Regions from separate parts of the Clostridium sp. AWRP genome, predicted to be linked through region 2. Evidence: riboswitches for the same ligand, from Rfam matches in the RefSeq annotation. Region 2 holds a riboswitch; each other region holds the start of a gene.
The links. Region 2 has a riboswitch for cobalamin ahead of DMR38_RS16010 (cobyric acid synthase). Riboswitches for the same ligand answer to the same signal wherever they lie in the genome.

Region 1 (5,694 bases), 940 kb from region 2:
TATTGATGCTTTGAAATGTTACCGTCTTCATAATTTTTCCTGAGTTTTTTTATTTCGTCAGTCTGAGGAAATGAGCCTATTGTTGTTGTTGGAAGAATGGGAAGTTTTAAATATTCTTTTTGAATTTTTCTACGTTTTTCAAAAGGATCTTTCCTTATGAAATCTTCTTTTTTTAAATTTTTCACTTTTTTTCTAACTTCTAAGTCATAGCATAATTGATGGTTTCTCTTTTTTTTCAAAATTTCTTGATTTTTTAAGTATTTGATGCTAATTTTATATTCATTACACTGAAGTAGTTCTTGCAAATCTGTAAGTTCACTTAATTTTTCCTCTGCAAATGAAAAATTTTCTATGTATTGAGTGAAACACGTAAATTTTTTTAACTTTGGTTTTCTTGTATTTAATTTTTCTTCTTTAACTGTATAAGGTACATGAAGAAGAGAACAAGAGGTGCTTATATAAATTCTATCTTTATCAATATGTTTACTTAGTTCTTCAATAATTTTGATGCTATTATTATAATCATTTTTCCATACATTCTTTCCGTTAATAATTCCAGCTATTAATAGTTTATTTTTGGGAAATCCATATTTTTTAATTAGGTCTATATTTTTCTCACCTTCAACTAAATCTAATCCTATTGCATTAAATTTCATATCACTAAAGTATTTATAAATATCTCTTACATCGCCAAAATAAGTTTGAAGTAATATTTGAAATTTATATTTTCTATTTATAATTTTGTCATAAGCAGTTCTAAATAAAAATATATCTTCTTGTGTTAAATCTGTTACTAAAATAGGCTCATCAATTTCAATATAACTTATATCCTGTCTTTCGAACTTATCTAATATAGCTGTGTATACATTTGTAAGCTCATCCAGGCATTCTTTAAATGTTCTGTTTGTTTTTAAATATGAAAGCTTGAGAAATGTAAAAATTCCTATTATAACTGGCTTTGTATCAATTTCCTCATCTTTAGCTTCCTTATATAAATCAAAAGGTTTAGTATCATTTAGGCAAAAATAAGTATAATTATCTATTTCAGGTACTATATAATGATAATTAGTATTAAACCATTTTTTCATAGGCAAAGCTTTTACATCCAGGTTATCATTTTGATAACCTCTTGCCATTGCAAAATATGTGTCTAATTTAGAAAGTTTGAGCTCTTTATAACGTTTTGGTATGATATTTAACAGAAATGCCATATCTAACATATTATCGTAATATGAAAAGTCATTAGATGGAATAATATCTATTCCCACTTCTTTTTGGGTTGTCCAGTATTCTTTCCTTAGTTGTTTTGCAGTGAACTTTAGCATATTTGAATCTATCTTTTTTTTTAAGTAAGATTCTACTGCAAACTTTAGTTCTCTGTGCACTCCAAGTCTTGGGTAACCTACAATTGTTGATTTTATCATTTTTATTCCTCCTTAATCTTCACTCCCAAAGATTTGATTATTTTAAATATAAGGCAGGTTTCCTGACTTATCTTCATCCTACAGATCTCCCTTCCCGCTTAATGTAGTGGCTATTGAGATTTTCGTCTGAAATACAGTAGTGGGTGCTGATCAAGATTCCAACTTGATTCCCTTTTAACTTCCTTTTAAAGAAGCACCTTATATTTCAAAAAGCTATTAGATACAATTGATCTTTCAAGCTTGTTTAAGAATTATTATATTATTAAATAATAATTATAGTATTATATGGCGATAAATGTCAATGATCAATTATATTATTGACATTAAACTGTAATAGGTATAAATTATAATTAAGTTCTATAAAGACAAATATAGGTTTAATCTAATTTGATTAATTAAAAGGGAATCAGGTGAAAATCCTGGACTATCCCGTAGCTGTAATAGAGGAGTTTTAGTATATTATGCCACTTAAATATTGGGAAGGCGTACTAAAATGGTGAATCTTGAGTCAGAAGACCTACCTATATTTTACACAAATATCTCTACGAGTGATAGGGGGAGTGTTATGATGATAGTTTTGTTAGATTTTCTATAACTAATCAAACATTTTTATAATATTTCCTTTTAACGCTTTTGTTAAAAGGAATTTTTTTTAAGGGAGGATTTTTTTATGAATCGTTATTTTTACCAGACGCAGTTTTCTGAATATAAACCAGGATTAATTTCTTATTTAAATAAAAGTAATAAAATAAAATTAGAAATTAATAATGTATATTTTTATAAGTATCTCAAAAAAGTAGTGGGATTTTATAAAGAACTTGAAAATTATTATAATACTTATTCATTAAAAGAAAAAGAAATTGTGGAACAAGATGGAATAAATATTCAAAATATTAATGAAGTTCTAAAACTTGATATATATTTATATAACATTATAATTATGTATCAAGACGATACTATATTTGAAGAAGATTTTGAATTTAGTGATAGCTTAAAGAAATGGATTCATTGTATTGATGAAAATACTTTACTTGCATACTTTAACAGCGGTTATGACGGAGATACTTTAAATGACAAAAAGATATTCTGTGATTTTTTACCTCAAGAATTTAAATTTGACAATTTGGAAAAACGAGTTAATATAATTTAAAAATAAATATGTAGTTATCTTTACAGCTTAAATAAGCATATAGATATTTTTGTTAATAAAAAATTATATGAGCAAAATAGAATTTCTTATAGAAGATTATGTTGACTTTTAAAAAATTATGTACTAATCTTAACATAAAGATAATAAAAATTTAATATTTAGCATTAGGTGCTGTCAAATGGGATAGTTAAAAGGAAAAGTGTAAAAAGCACTGCAGCCCACCGTTACTGTATGGAGAATGAAACCCTAATTATGTCACTGGATTTTTATATCTGGGAAGACAGGGGAGTAAGATGAATCTGAGCCAGGAAGCCTGCCTGATATTATGTTAATTCTTTCGGAGGGGAAGATGTTACTATATTTAAGCTTGTTTATGATTAAAAGTAAACGGTTATATTGACATGAGAGAACTCTAGTGGTTCTTTTTTAGTTTATTAGTCATATAGAATATTTATGTAATAAAAGGGACTTTCGAAGGAAGGTCTCTTTTATTATGGTACGCCTAGCATGGACGCAATCTTAAGGGTGAAAGTCCCTAGCGTGGAATGCATAGTTTAAGACAAGGGGGTCCATGGTGACGTGGAATCTGGAGGAAGTGGGCGGCAAAATACATAAATCAAAAGAGGTGAGAAAATGAACAGATTTAAAGATTTAACAGGAAAGAAATTTGGACGTTTAACAGTTATGTCTGTTGCAAATAAAAAATATAAAGATAGGGGTGTTATTTGGAACTGCTTATGTGACTGTGGAAACAAAGTAAAAGTTAGAGAAAGACATTTAATAGATGGCGGAACTAGAAGTTGTGGATGTTTGATGATAGAACATACTAAAATTATTCAGGTTAAAGCAACTAATGTAGATAGGTTTAAAGGAACAAAAATAGGCCAATTAACACGTAAAATTTCTTCTAGTAATTCTAGTGGTTACAAAGGTATTAATTGGGATAAAAAAAGAAGTAAATGGAGAGTACGTTTAACTCTTGCAGGAAAAGAAAAACATTTAGGATATTTTGATAAATTGGAAGACGCAATAGAATGTAGAAAAAAAGGTGAGGAAAAATATTTTAAGCCTATAATTGAGGAATACAAAAAGTCTTCGAAAATTTTAAGCGTATCTTTTTAAGGAGATGGTATACAAGCAAGAACTTAAAAATTAATAATATTAAGATTAGTTTATATTACATAATCTTAGAATTTAGAAAGGAGAATGAAATGAAAAAGATATGGAAAAAGGCAAGTTTTGTTATGATGCTTATATTTACATTAATGACATTTGCACCATACACGGTTATGGCAGATACCGTACCAACAACATCAACGCCCTCTTTAACTCAAGATAAAGATGGAAATTATACGGTAAGTTCAGTAAAAGACTTAAACAAACTCAGGGGGGATATTGATAAGGGAATAGACTATTCGGGTAAAAATGTTCTGTTAACTCAGGATATTGATGTAGGTAAATCTGAATTACCTTTGAAATCTTTTACAACACAAAATACGTTTAATGGTACTTTTAATGGAAAATTTCATACTATAAGTAACTATAATGATCCCAAATCTGGTTTATTCAATATTATTAATAAAGATGGTATTGTGGAGAATGCTAGGATTGATGCTAACGTAGTTATTGAAGGTGATAAAATTGAAAATTATGGACTAATTGCTAATGAAGCAAGTGGAACAATTATTCGCTGTTTTTCAACAGGAACAATTACAAATAAGGTTAAAGTTTTTTTTGAAGCAGGAATAGTTGCTAGGGATACAATTGGACAAACAAGTAGTATTGCAGCTGGGTACTTAAAAGATTGTTACAGTAATGTAATTATTGATAATCAATCATCAGAGGAAATGGTGAGATATGCAGGAATTTGTTCAATGGGTGGTGAACAATTAGATCACTGCTATTTTTATGGTAAATTTACAGGAAATTATACTGGTGAACATAGCGATAAATGCCAACCAATCCTATGTTCAACCTATTATGATAGTAAAACTGGAGTTACCACAAGTGCAGAAAATTGTGCATATGATAAAGATGTATTAGGTTATACCCCATCTTCTTCTGATAATGGTAACCCCAAAGGTTATACAACTGCAGAAATGAAAAATAAAGATACATATACAGCTCTAGACTTTGATTTTGATAAAACCTGGAAAATAGATTCTTCAAATAATGGATATCCATATTTAAATTCAGAAAACACACAAAAAACAGCAGCAAAAGTGACTGTAGATGTGCAGGTAACGGCTGATGATAAAACTTATATTGTTCCTACTTCCCCAATTATTTATAATACAGATGATAGTCTTAAGACAACGGCAACTTTTAAAATAGTTCCAAGATCTGATGAAGATAAAGAGCTAATAAGCAAATATAATGTTAGCGCAACCTATAGTGGAGATGTATTTTTAAATGCACCAACTATTGGAGACGTGCCTATAGATATTGATACCAGTAAGGTTAAGATAAATTATAATTCAAATGAGGATTATCAGTTTGTACTTGGTAAAGTTCTGTCGTCAACTGCTAAACTCCTTGATAATGGTGCAGCAGGACCTACACAAGATGAACAAAAGCAGCAGATTGAAGATGCAAAAAAGGCAGAAGATATTCTTTATACCAAATTAGGCACCAAACTAGGTATTACAGGAGATGTACCTAAATTTAGCTGGGGTGGAGACAAATCTGCAGCTCCAGGAAAAGAAGGAACTGTTACTTTTTCAGATGAGGACTGGGGAATATTTTCATCGGCACGTTCTGGCTATACGGGAATAAGAGCAGGATATTATGATGACTGGTTTAAGAGTATACAGACAGGCTTGCAGAAAATGAAAGATGCAGGGGTAACTGCTCGGGATGTAAAGATGACGGAATGGGAGAAGTTAGTTCTGGCAATTACTGCTATAGGCTATGATCCAAGAGATATAAAAGCTTATGATTTAATAGACATAATTTCAAATAAGGAGTATGTGAAAGCATCAAATCAATATTTTACGCCGCAGTATGCAATTTATGCATTAACTTCTCGTAATTATATTGATCTTATTCCTAATGATGGAAAGCACATTACTAAAGATGATTTAGATGGATATATACATGAATGGGCCAAGGGTGCACTTG
Region 2 (5,694 bases):
CTAAAGGTTATAGACCCCTTATTCAATATTTGCTTAAATATATGGAAAGTAAAGGAGTTTGTACAAAGGAAAAGGATATACTCATAACAAATGGATTTACAGAAGGATTTGATTTAATATTATCTTGCCTTACAGACAGGGGAGACAAGATACTGTGTGAAAATCCAACTCATAATACTGCAATTAAAATTATGAAACTACATGGACTCAATATAACTGGAGTAAAAGTTGAAAAAGATGGAGTATGTTTAAAAGATCTTAGTAAAGAGCTGAAAAAAAATAAATTTAGAATATCATATTTTATTCCATCCTATCAAAATCCTACAGGTATTGTCATGCCTCCTGAAAATAGGGTGAAATTATATAATATACTTAAAAGTTATAATGTTCCTATAATTGAAGATGGATTTAATGAAGAACTTAGGTATTCAGGAACACATGTAGCACCTATAGCTGCGTTTAGCGGCAGTGGAAATAGTATCCTATATATAGGAAGCTTTTCAAAGGTGTTGTTTCCTGGAATAAGGATAGGATGGATACTTGCGGATAAAGTGCTTATAAACTATTTAGAGAGTTGTAAAAGAGCTAGAAATATTCACACTTCTTCTTTAGATCAGGCAATTTTTTATGATTACTTAAATCAGGGAAATTTTGAAAAGTACATAAAGAAAGCTCGAAGAGTATATAAGGAAAAATATGAATTCACCTTAAAATGTGCAAGAGAGTATATTCCTTGTGAAGATATATTTGGTGAGGGTGGAATGCATATATTTATAAAGCTAAAGAATATAAGTTCCAGAAAGCTTTTAGAAAGATGCTGTAAGAGAGGAGTAATATTTACTCCTGGTGATGTATTTTATGTAAATGATGAGGGATATGATACCTTTAGGCTTGGATTTTCAAGAGTAAGTGAAGAAGATATTAAAAAGGGAATTATGATAATAGGTCAGGAGACCAAAAAAATAGGAGGATGGGATTGATGAAAAAAATATCGGAAAAAACACTGTATAAAGGAAAGTGGATTCAATTACAGGAAATAACTTATAAGGGAAAAAATAATGAGGACTTAAAGTGGGAAAGAATAAAAAGAACCAATACTACAAATACAGTAGTAATAATTAGCAAGCTTGTACCATCTAATAAGTATATATTTATCAAACAATATAGACCTGCTATAGATAAATACGTTATTGGATTTCCAGCAGGCCTTGTTGAAGGGGATAATATAGTCGAAAATGCACTACGAGAGTTGGAGGAGGAAACTGGATATAAGGGAGAAGTAAAATCAATGAGTCCTTTGCTTTATTCAAATCCTGCACTTTTAACAGATAAAGTTACATTAGCAAGGGTTGATATATATGAAGATTTAATTGAAAATCAAATTCCTATACAGAAATTGGAGCCAGAGGAAGATATACAGGTAATTGCACTTCACAGAGAACAACTTAAAGATTTTTTAATTAAGGAACAGAAAAGTGGAACTGCCATAGGAATGGGTGTATGGTATGTTTTTTATGGATTAAGCTAACAAGAATATTTTTTATTTAATTGAATAATAATCGTTAGTATGATATATTTTTAACAAGGAAGTGAGAAAATTAAAAAATTAGAATTGAAGGTGTAATTTATGGAGGATTGGCTTTTTAAAAAAGATGAATACGTTCCCGAAGAGGATAAAGATAAATTTATAGATAAAAGTATATTTTCTATATTACATCTATTATCCCTTATTAAAAGAAACAATAAAGTAAATAATAGCTTTATGTACAATTTAAATCCTATGTTAAAACTTTCCTTTACTATTTTAAATATATTATTTTTATCATTGTCTAAAAATTTTACTTATGTAATGCTTGTAGATGTTTATTTTCTACTAATTTTAAGTTTTTTGGATGTTCAAGATATAAAAAAAATACTCCTTTTAAGCATTTCTATTCCATTTTTTACATTTATAATGCTCATACCTTCTATATTTATGGGGAACATTAGAAATAGTGAAATGCTTTTACTAAAAGTAGTTGGTACTATAATTTCAATAAATGTTTTATCTTATACAACTAAATGGCATGACATAACTAAGGCGCTAAAGATGTTTTTTATACCGGACATATTTATTTTGGTATTTGACATAACTTTAAAATACATTTATATATTAGGTGAATTTTCTTTGGACATGTTTTATGCACTAAAGCTTAGATCTATAGGAAAAAATAGTAAAAAATATTCTTCTATTTCAAAGATAATTGGAAGTTTATTTTTAAAATCAAAAGAAATGGGAGATGAAATGTATTGTGCTATGGAATGCAGGGGATTTACAGGAGAGTATGTGTCTCACAAAAAATTTAAATTTAAGTTTTTTGATCTAATATATTTAATAGTTAATGTACTTATCATAACTATGTATTTTTACATATCTAGGGTGGGATTAAGATGATAAAAATTGAGGACGCTTTTTTTAAATATAAAGATAATGAAGTATTAAAAGATATAAATGTAACTATAGAACGAGGAGAATCCATAGCACTTATAGGTGCAAATGGAAGCGGTAAGTCTACCTTCTTAAAATTATTAAATGGAGTGGTATTTCCCACAAAGGGAAATTACTATTTTGATGATGTGAAAATATGCAAAAATGAATTGGAAAAAGGTAATTTCTCAAAGAAGTTTCATAAAAAAGTTGGATTTGTATTCCAAAACTCCGATGCACAACTTTTTTGCTCTAGCGTATACGAGGAAATTGCTTTTGGACCAAGGCAAATGGGAATGGATGAAGATGAAGTAAATAAAAGGGTAAATGACTGTCTAGAACTTTTAAATGTGAAAGATTTAGAAAACAGGGAGCCCTATAACATAAGTGGCGGAGAAAAGAAGAGAGTGGCTATAGCTGCTGTACTTGCTCTCAATCCTGAAGTCCTGGTTTTAGATGAACCTATGAGTGGGATAGACCCTAAGGGAAAGAAATTCTTAAATGATCTTTTTATCAAATTAAATAAAGCAGGGAAAACCATAATATGTTCAACACATGATTTTGAATATGTTAATGGACTTTTTAAACGAGTTCTCGTATTTTCTGAAGATCATAATATAATAAGGGACGACTCTTACAACAACGTAATGGAAGATAGTGAGTTTTTAGTAAAATATAATATCAAATAATGTTATTAACTGTAATACTTTAGAATTACATGAAATTTTTATTTATTTTATGTAATATATTGGATATTTAAAGTTGACATAAAACTATAATTATAATAAACTTAGAGTATAAATTGAATAGAAGACTCAGGTGCCTTTATAGGTGAAAAGGGAATGCGGTTAAACTCCGCAGCAGCCCCCGCTACTGTATTTGATGATGAACTTTAGTTACCACTCTTAAAAGAGGAAGGTTAAAGTAAATATGAATCATAAGCCAGGAGACCTGCCTGATTGTCATTATGCTTTCGGAGGGAGAGAAACTTTTAGTGTGGTTAACCTCAGCTTAAGTTGAGGTTTTTATGTTAAAGGCAGTTAGCTTTCTAAGGCTTACTGCCTTTTGGCTTTGATATAGATATGTGTGTATTAATTAAAAGTAAACTTTTTATTATATTTAGGAAGTTTTGGAAGGAGTATTTGTTATGGCAAAAATTATGATTCAGGGAACAGGTTCTTCTGTAGGAAAAAGTATAATTGTTTCAGCCCTTTGTAGAATATTTAAACAAGATGGTTATTCAGTATGTCCTTTTAAATCTCAAAATATGTCATTAAATTCTTATATAACATTAGATGGCAAAGAAATGGGACGGGCTCAGGTACTTCAGGCTTATGCAGCTGGATTGCAGCCGGAAGCATATATGAACCCTATATTGTTAAAACCAACTTCAGATAAAAAATGTCAAATTATAGTTAACGGAAAAGTGTATGGCAACAGCACTGCTATGCAGTATCATAATTTGAAGCTGGAATTTAGGGATATGCTTAAAGAACACTTTGAAAAGATGGAGAAGAAATTTGACATAATAGTAATGGAAGGTGCAGGAAGTCCTGCAGAAATAAATTTAAGAGATAGAGACATTGTGAATATGGGTATGGCAGAATCAGTAGATGCACCAGTACTTTTAGCAGGAGACATAGACAAAGGAGGAGTATTTGCATCCATTGCAGGAACAATGCTGCTTTTTACAGAAGATGAGAAAAAAAGAGTAAAGGGTACTATAATAAATAAATTTAGAGGAGACAAAGATATACTGGAGCCCGGACTTAAGATGCTTGAGGATATAGTAAAGGTACCTTGCCTTGGTGTTATACCTCATTTTAGATTGGCTCTTGAGGATGAAGATGGAGCTGTAGAATTTAATAAAAAAGTTACAGCACCTATTGACATAGCTGTAATAAAGCTGCCTCATATATCTAATTTTACAGATTTAGATGCACTTAAAAGTGAAGAAGACGTTTCCGTAAGATTTATAACATCTGTAGAAGAGTTTGGAAATCCGGACTTAGTAATTATTCCAGGAAGTAAAAATACTATAGAAGATTTACTTAAAATTAGACAGTGCGGCCTTGAAAAACGTATAAAAGAATATAGTAAAACTGGACTTGTCATAGGACTGTGCGGTGGATATCAAATGCTTGGTAAAGTTATAGAAGATCCTTATGGAGTGGAGACAGATGTAGGAAAAGTAGAAGGCATAGGGCTTTTAGACATAGAAACTATATTTGAAAAAGAAAAAGTTACAACCAGAGTAAATGCAAAAAGCGAAATTGACTTCCCAATGAAAAGGGATAGTGAATCATTAACTAATAGAAGATTGGATGTATATGGATATGAAATACATATGGGAATATGTAAGTATGGAAAAGATGCAAGACCATTATTTAATATAACTGATAAAAATGGTGAAAAGGTTGACACAGAAGATGGTGCCATAAATATGTCAGGGAATGTAATTGGATCTTATATACATGGAGTTTTTGATGGAATTGACTTTAGGGAATTCATTGTAAATAAGATAAGAGAAAATAAAGGATTAGGATATAAAAAATCAAAAGCATATGAAAATCTCAGAGAAGGGGAATTGGATAAGTTAGCAAGCATAGTGAGAAAGAATTTAGATATAGACAAGATATATAGTATTATGGGCATTAAAAGATAATAATTAATATTAGAAAAGAGGGGTTAAATTTGTCCAGTTCTTTTGTATTTATGAATTTAATAGATATTGTGATAGCAGTTGTAATTGATTGGATAATTGGAGATCCCTATTGGTTTCCCCATCCCGTTATATATATAGGAAAACTTATATCTTATTTAGATAAAAAGGGAAGAAAACTTTGTAAAAAGAATGAGAGCTTAAGGGCCTTTGGTGGTTTGATAGTTTTTCTAGTAGCAATGGTTAGTTTTATTGTGCCTTTTGCAGTGCTAATGCTTTTTAGAAAAAATTTTATTTTATACAACATATTAAATATACTTATTATTTGGACGACTATTTCTGCTAAATGCCTTGCTATAGAGGCAAAGAAAGTATACTATGCCCTTAAAAAAGGCGATATTGCAGATGCAAGGACAAAGCTTTCCTATATAGTTGGAAGAGATACGTCTGCTTTAACCAGTCAGGAAATAATAAGGGCAGATGTGGAAACTGTGGCGGAAAATACCTCCGATGGAGTAATAGCACCACTTATATATGCAGCTATTTTTGGAGCACCACTTGCTAT
Region 3 (5,694 bases), 930 kb from region 2:
TTGTCCACATATCAGGCGCTGAATTGGGCAATACCGCAGAACCATCCGCCCCTTTTGTTGCTAATGCGCTTTTAGCCCACCTGTGTATACATTTCTCTATATCAATGTGTTTTCCATCCTGGGAAATAGGATAATTATAAGATGTCAGTGCCATTACTGCATACTGCTCTGAAAATGTTTGATTTGAGACATCTAAATAATCGTTATTTGAGACAATATCTATCAAATCATAAGCTTTTATGTCCCTCGGGTCATATCCTATAGCGGTAATTGCTAGAACCAGTTTATCCCACTCAGTCATCTTTACATCCCCGGCTGTTATCCCTGCTTCTTTCATCTTTTCCAGACCATTTTGTATGTTCTTGAACCAGTCATCATAAAATCCTTTCCTCACACCTTTATATCCGGAACGTGCTGATGAAAATACTTCCCATACATAGTCATCTAATACAATAGTTCCTTCCGTTCCCGGTGCAGCAGCTCTATTTCCACTCCAGGTAAATGCACGTACATCCCCCTGTCCTATATTTAATTTGTTATAAAGTATATCTTCTGCTTTCTTCGCATCTTCTACCTGCTGCTTTTGTTCATCTTCAGGAACTGTTGTTATTCCATTACCATAAAAATTTGGATTATTGAATGTAACATTACCTATTTCAAATTTGTATTTCTTATTGTCATCATAGGTAATTTTGAGGTACCTTTTTAATACATCCGAAGTTAACTCCCGCGAATCACCTTGAGCAGGCATATAGTTCATTGGTATTTTTTCTCCTGTAAAGCCCGAGAAATTTATTTTCCCATCTAAAGTTACTTTTACATTATATAATTTAATACTTTCTTGATCTGAACACGTAAGTGAACATGTGTAATCTGCTGTTAGATCAACTGTCCCATCTTTACTTACAGTTTTATCTGCTATATTGATATTCACATCTACGGGCATATCAATAGCAGGAGTTACTGGACCATCATTTTTCTGATTTGATTTTAAATAAGGATAACCATCATTTTTACTTGGATCAATATCCCATATCTTATCAAAGTCCCAGCCAACGTATGTGGATTTTTGTTTCATTTCAGCTGTAGATTTTGGAACACCACCTAATGTATCATCTGTAACAGTGGTGACATCTTTATCATAGTAACTACTTGGATAATTACCAGAACTTCCACATCCAATTCCCACTGCTCCTTCATAACATGTTATCTGTCCTGCTGCATAACAATTCTTAATTATTTTAGTACGATCACTGCTATCTGTTTCAAAAGCTATTCCAGCTGCAGATTGCACATATTTATCATCAGTTTTAGCCTGAATTTTAAGCCTGCTGTAACAATTTTCTACAACACAATTAGTATTGTTAGAATCATCTACCATACCTGCAATTCCACCAATACTGAATGATCCATTTTCCCCTAATTCGCGGCTATCAGTAGTAACAGTTCCTTCTACACTACATAAGCTTATTTTGCCCTCATTTTCATTTGTAATAGAACCATAATAATAAAGTCCCGGTTTTAGTTCACTGTTCTCTTCTAATCCGCCAGCGTTGGATACATTCATACCCATATGTAAATTAGTAATAACTCCATTACTACCTATTCTACAAACAAATCCTGTTAATGAATCATTGTAATTTTTTATGCTGTGTCCCTGTCCATTAAAAAAACCTTGAAAGGTACCAGTAGTAGGTGTTAATTTTACATCATCAGTAATTGTTACATCTGAACCTAAAACTACTATTTTATTGGTATAATCTATCCCATTATTTAAATCTGTCCTAAACTTGTTAATATCCTCTACTGAATTAATAATATATTGGCCCTTTGTATCAGCAGCAAGTGAAGGATTGGCCCCTTCCGCTAGTACCGGTAAAGAAGGAAAGGTACTAAACATAAAACAAATTATAGCTAAAATGCTTAAAAATTTTGATAGAGCATTTTTCTTTTTTATCATTTAATTTTCACTCCCAATTTCCAAAAGTGCATATAGGAGATTACACAAAATGTAATCTCCTCATTGCACTATTTAAGTGCATTATTTAAGTTGTTTAATGTATTATCAACATCATGTTGACTAATTGTCAGATTTTTAAGTGCATATTGTGCTGCAATATATTGATTACGTCCATGTCTTACACTAGCTGGTTTAGCAGTTGTTGCCAATTTAGTAATCAAAGCTGTTTTGTCTGCTCTTATAAAGAATGGATCAGCAAATACAGCAGTGCTCCAATCATAATATCCATTAGAAGCTTCAGTTGGTAAATATGCACTATTTAGTCCCATATCTGCTCCCATTGCTGCTGTAAATTCCCAGCGAATTACAGCTCCATCTGGTACATTAGTTAATGTTGTACCTCCATTATAAGGAGTGCTGTCATGGTTCAATTTATTATTTACTGTAAACATCCATCCAGAGATTCCATCACATTCTTTTTCACTTAAATAATTTGGATCAGTAACAATATTTTGTTTGTACGCTTTTGTAGTGTCAAAAACAATACCCTTAGTTATATTATTAAGTACAGTCTTAAATTTATAGTTGTTGTTAAAAGCTGCTTGATTATCTGTAGTATCTTTAAAGCCTGTTATGTAGCTTCCATACTGGCTTGGAACTATATTTACATTTCCATCACCTACGGCCTGTTTTGTAGCATCAGCAATGGTAGCCGTATCACTGAGTGTAACTGCTTTTGGCTGCAAAATAGGATCCTGTCCTAAAACATTTTTCTCAACATCCACATAAACAGTTTTTGTAGTTCCAGCAGCTTGTACACTGTTAAAAGAAGATGGGACTGCCACAGTTCCTAAGGTCAATGCTGCCACACATAAAGTTGCAAATAATTTGTTCTTTAGTCTTCTAATCATTAAAATGCACTCCTTCAAATTTTATTTTTTGTCATTTGGAACTTTACTCTATTTCACCTCCATATTTAGTAATCTGATGCTATTTATTTTTAGACCTTACCCTAAATATCACCTCCTCGAAAGGGTAAAATTACAATATGCTTGTCTACTTTTATAATGCTTAATATAACAAAAGAGACCCCTTTCGAAGGTCTCCATTTACCAATACAAATTCATACTATTTTACTGCATAAAACAAATAAAAAGAACCACAAGGGTTCTTTTTATACCAGTATAATCGTTTACTTTTAATTATAAACAGCAAACACAGTATTATCTTCCCCTCCGAAAGAATCAAACGACATATCAGGCAGGTTTCCTGGCTCAGATTCATCTTACTCCCCTGTCTTCCCGGATATAAAAATCCAGTGACATAATTAGGGTTTCATCCTCCATACAGTAACGGTGGGCTGCAGTGTTTTTTACACTTTCCCTTTTAACTATCAATTTGACAGCACCTAACAGTAAAAATATTAAATTTTTATTACTTCTATGTTAATAGTAGTATATAAATTTTGAAAAGTCAACATTATTTTCTCAATAAATCCATTATTAAACATTTTAATCTTCTTGAATTTCAAGCACTCCCATAGGACAAGCTTTAACACAAATACCACATGCCATACACTTACTTGGATTAGGCTTGTCTTCTACTTTTACAATAATACCTTTTGGACAGGCTTCTACACATGTACCACATCCAGTACAAGCTTTTTTATCTATCATATATATTCCCTTAGCATTTTGTTTAATGGCCTCTTCAGGACATTTTTTAGCACATACTCCACATTGGTTGCACACTTTTAAATCTACAGATCCATCTTTTCCTTCATCAATCTTAATACAAGAATTGCCATAGGTTTTGTAAAATGCCTCAGAACAAGCCATTTCACAACTTAAACAAGACATACATAAAGACTTATCTTTAACAACTAATTTTTTCATAAAACATTCCCCTTTAAACATTATTTATACATACTTTGTACATATATTTTAATTATACAAATATATAAGCTATATATCAATACCGCAAATTTTATGCCTATTATTTTGCTTTGCACAAACAGAGTGCGTGGGGATATTAGGTCATATAGTCATCCAATAAAATAAATGTACAACAAAATTGTCAAAATAAAATAAAAAGTACTTAAGCGCAGGAGGGACTGCTCTTAAGTATTTTTTATTTTAGAGTTTAGGGTTTAAATAATTAAATTTATTTCAAAACTATACTATTTTTAGAAAGCAATTTATATGCCAATCTCTCAGCTTGCAATATTCCTACTTAAAATTATAAATTTTATCCGATGCTACACTGGATAACGATTTCCCCTAAAGAATAGCACCTTCTGAGTGCTAAAGCACTAAGAATCCTGTTAATAATTTTCAGATGGAGAAAAAACTCCATCTGAAATCAAGAACTCTGTTTATCATTTTGAATATTTTCTCGTATCATATTGATAAATTGCTTTAATTTAGTTTTATTTTGATACTGATAGATTTATCTATATTTTTTGCAAATTGGGACTAATTATTTTTTTGTTAGTGCCTAACTTCTTTGCCCAATTACCTTTTAGGTAATATAAAGCCATACAAAATGCTGTTGTAGCCCAGGTTATGGGATATGTAATTGCTACTCCCCGAACATCATGATAGAAATGCATTATAGTAAAGAGCAATACAATTCTAAGCACACATATATTAGATAATATAATCGCCATTGGTGGAGTCGCTTTTCCTGCACCTCTTATAGTATCGCCCAATACTTCCAAAACAACATAAATCCAATAGAAGGGAAATGAAGTACTTATTATTCGAATTCCATAATCAATTACCACACTATCATGATTAAATATTCCAAAAGCTTGGCGTCCAAATATCAACAAAATCATACTTGATACCATGGTTACACCTATTCCCATCAGTATACATACCTTCGTTCCTTCTTTTACCCTTTTAATATTTCCTGCACCTATATTCTGCCCTGAAAACGTTGTAATTGCTTGTCCAAAAGCTACAATTGGAAGATAAATAGGCAATTCTACTTTAAAATATGCTGTAAATGCAACAATTGCATTTACACCTAGGCTATTAATATGATATTGTGCAATAACATTGGACAATGTTATTACAATGCTTTGAAACCCTGACGGTATTCCAATTTTAAGAATAGGTAACAGTATATCTTTATGTATTCGTATTTTTCTAAATTCTAATCTATATTTACTCTCTAAATGTGTCAAATAATATAATATCAGTACAGCAGTTACCGTCTGCGATAAAAGCGTTGCCCATGCAACTCCATTAACGCCATTTTCAAAAATAGCTATAAACAATGCGTCCATTAATACATGAACAATTCCACCAAAAAGTTGTATATACATTGGTATTTTAGAATTACCCATAGCTCGTATAATACCGGAGCCCATATTATAGGTAATAATGGAAATGAGGCTTAAAAAATAGATTCTTATATATGAAACAGCTGGTTTCAGTATTTCCCCTGGAACATTCATCCACTTTAAAAAATATGGTGCACCTATGTATCCAATAATGAAAAGTACTATTCCCCCAATAAAACTCAGTCCTATTGCCGTATGTATTGCATCTTTTAATTTCTCTTTTTTCCCTGATCCAACAATATTAGCAATAACAACACTTGCCCCTACTGACATTCCCGTAAAAAATCCTACCAAGCAGGTAATAATCAAGGAACTAGCTCCAACTGCTGCTGCAGCTTCTTTGCCAAGATAATTTCCAACAAAAATCAAATCAACTGTATTATAT

Region 1: another riboswitch for cobalamin. It lies ahead of DMR38_RS11620 (hypothetical protein); the one in region 2 lies ahead of DMR38_RS16010 (cobyric acid synthase).
Region 3: another riboswitch for cobalamin. It lies ahead of DMR38_RS11660 (hypothetical protein); the one in region 2 lies ahead of DMR38_RS16010 (cobyric acid synthase).

Annotation. Positions count from the first base shown of each region.
Region 1 covers NZ_CP029758.2:2,526,053-2,531,746, reverse strand. The annotation lists gene metE (5-methyltetrahydropteroyltriglutamate--homocysteine S-methyltransferase) at 1-1,424, opposite strand, end outside; cobalamin riboswitch at 1,459-1,640, opposite strand; cobalamin riboswitch at 1,781-1,964, shown strand; gene DMR38_RS11620 (hypothetical protein) at 2,095-2,574, shown strand; cobalamin riboswitch at 2,724-2,910, shown strand; gene DMR38_RS11615 (hypothetical protein) at 3,208-3,696, shown strand; gene DMR38_RS22305 (Ig-like domain-containing protein) at 3,786-5,694, shown strand, end outside.
Region 2 covers NZ_CP029758.2:3,466,570-3,472,263, reverse strand. The annotation lists gene DMR38_RS16030 (PLP-dependent aminotransferase family protein) at 1-980, shown strand, start outside; gene DMR38_RS16025 (NUDIX hydrolase) at 980-1,528, shown strand; gene DMR38_RS16020 (energy-coupling factor transporter transmembrane component T) at 1,628-2,434, shown strand; gene DMR38_RS16015 (ABC transporter ATP-binding protein) at 2,431-3,156, shown strand; cobalamin riboswitch at 3,268-3,441, shown strand; gene DMR38_RS16010 (cobyric acid synthase) at 3,615-5,132, shown strand; gene cbiB (adenosylcobinamide-phosphate synthase CbiB) at 5,183-5,694, shown strand, end outside.
Region 3 covers NZ_CP029758.2:2,538,919-2,544,612, forward strand. The annotation lists gene DMR38_RS11655 (cell surface protein) at 1-1,960, opposite strand, end outside; gene DMR38_RS11660 (hypothetical protein) at 2,029-2,871, opposite strand; cobalamin riboswitch at 3,202-3,387, opposite strand; gene DMR38_RS11665 (4Fe-4S binding protein) at 3,472-3,855, opposite strand; gene DMR38_RS11670 (MATE family efflux transporter) at 4,413-5,694, opposite strand, start outside.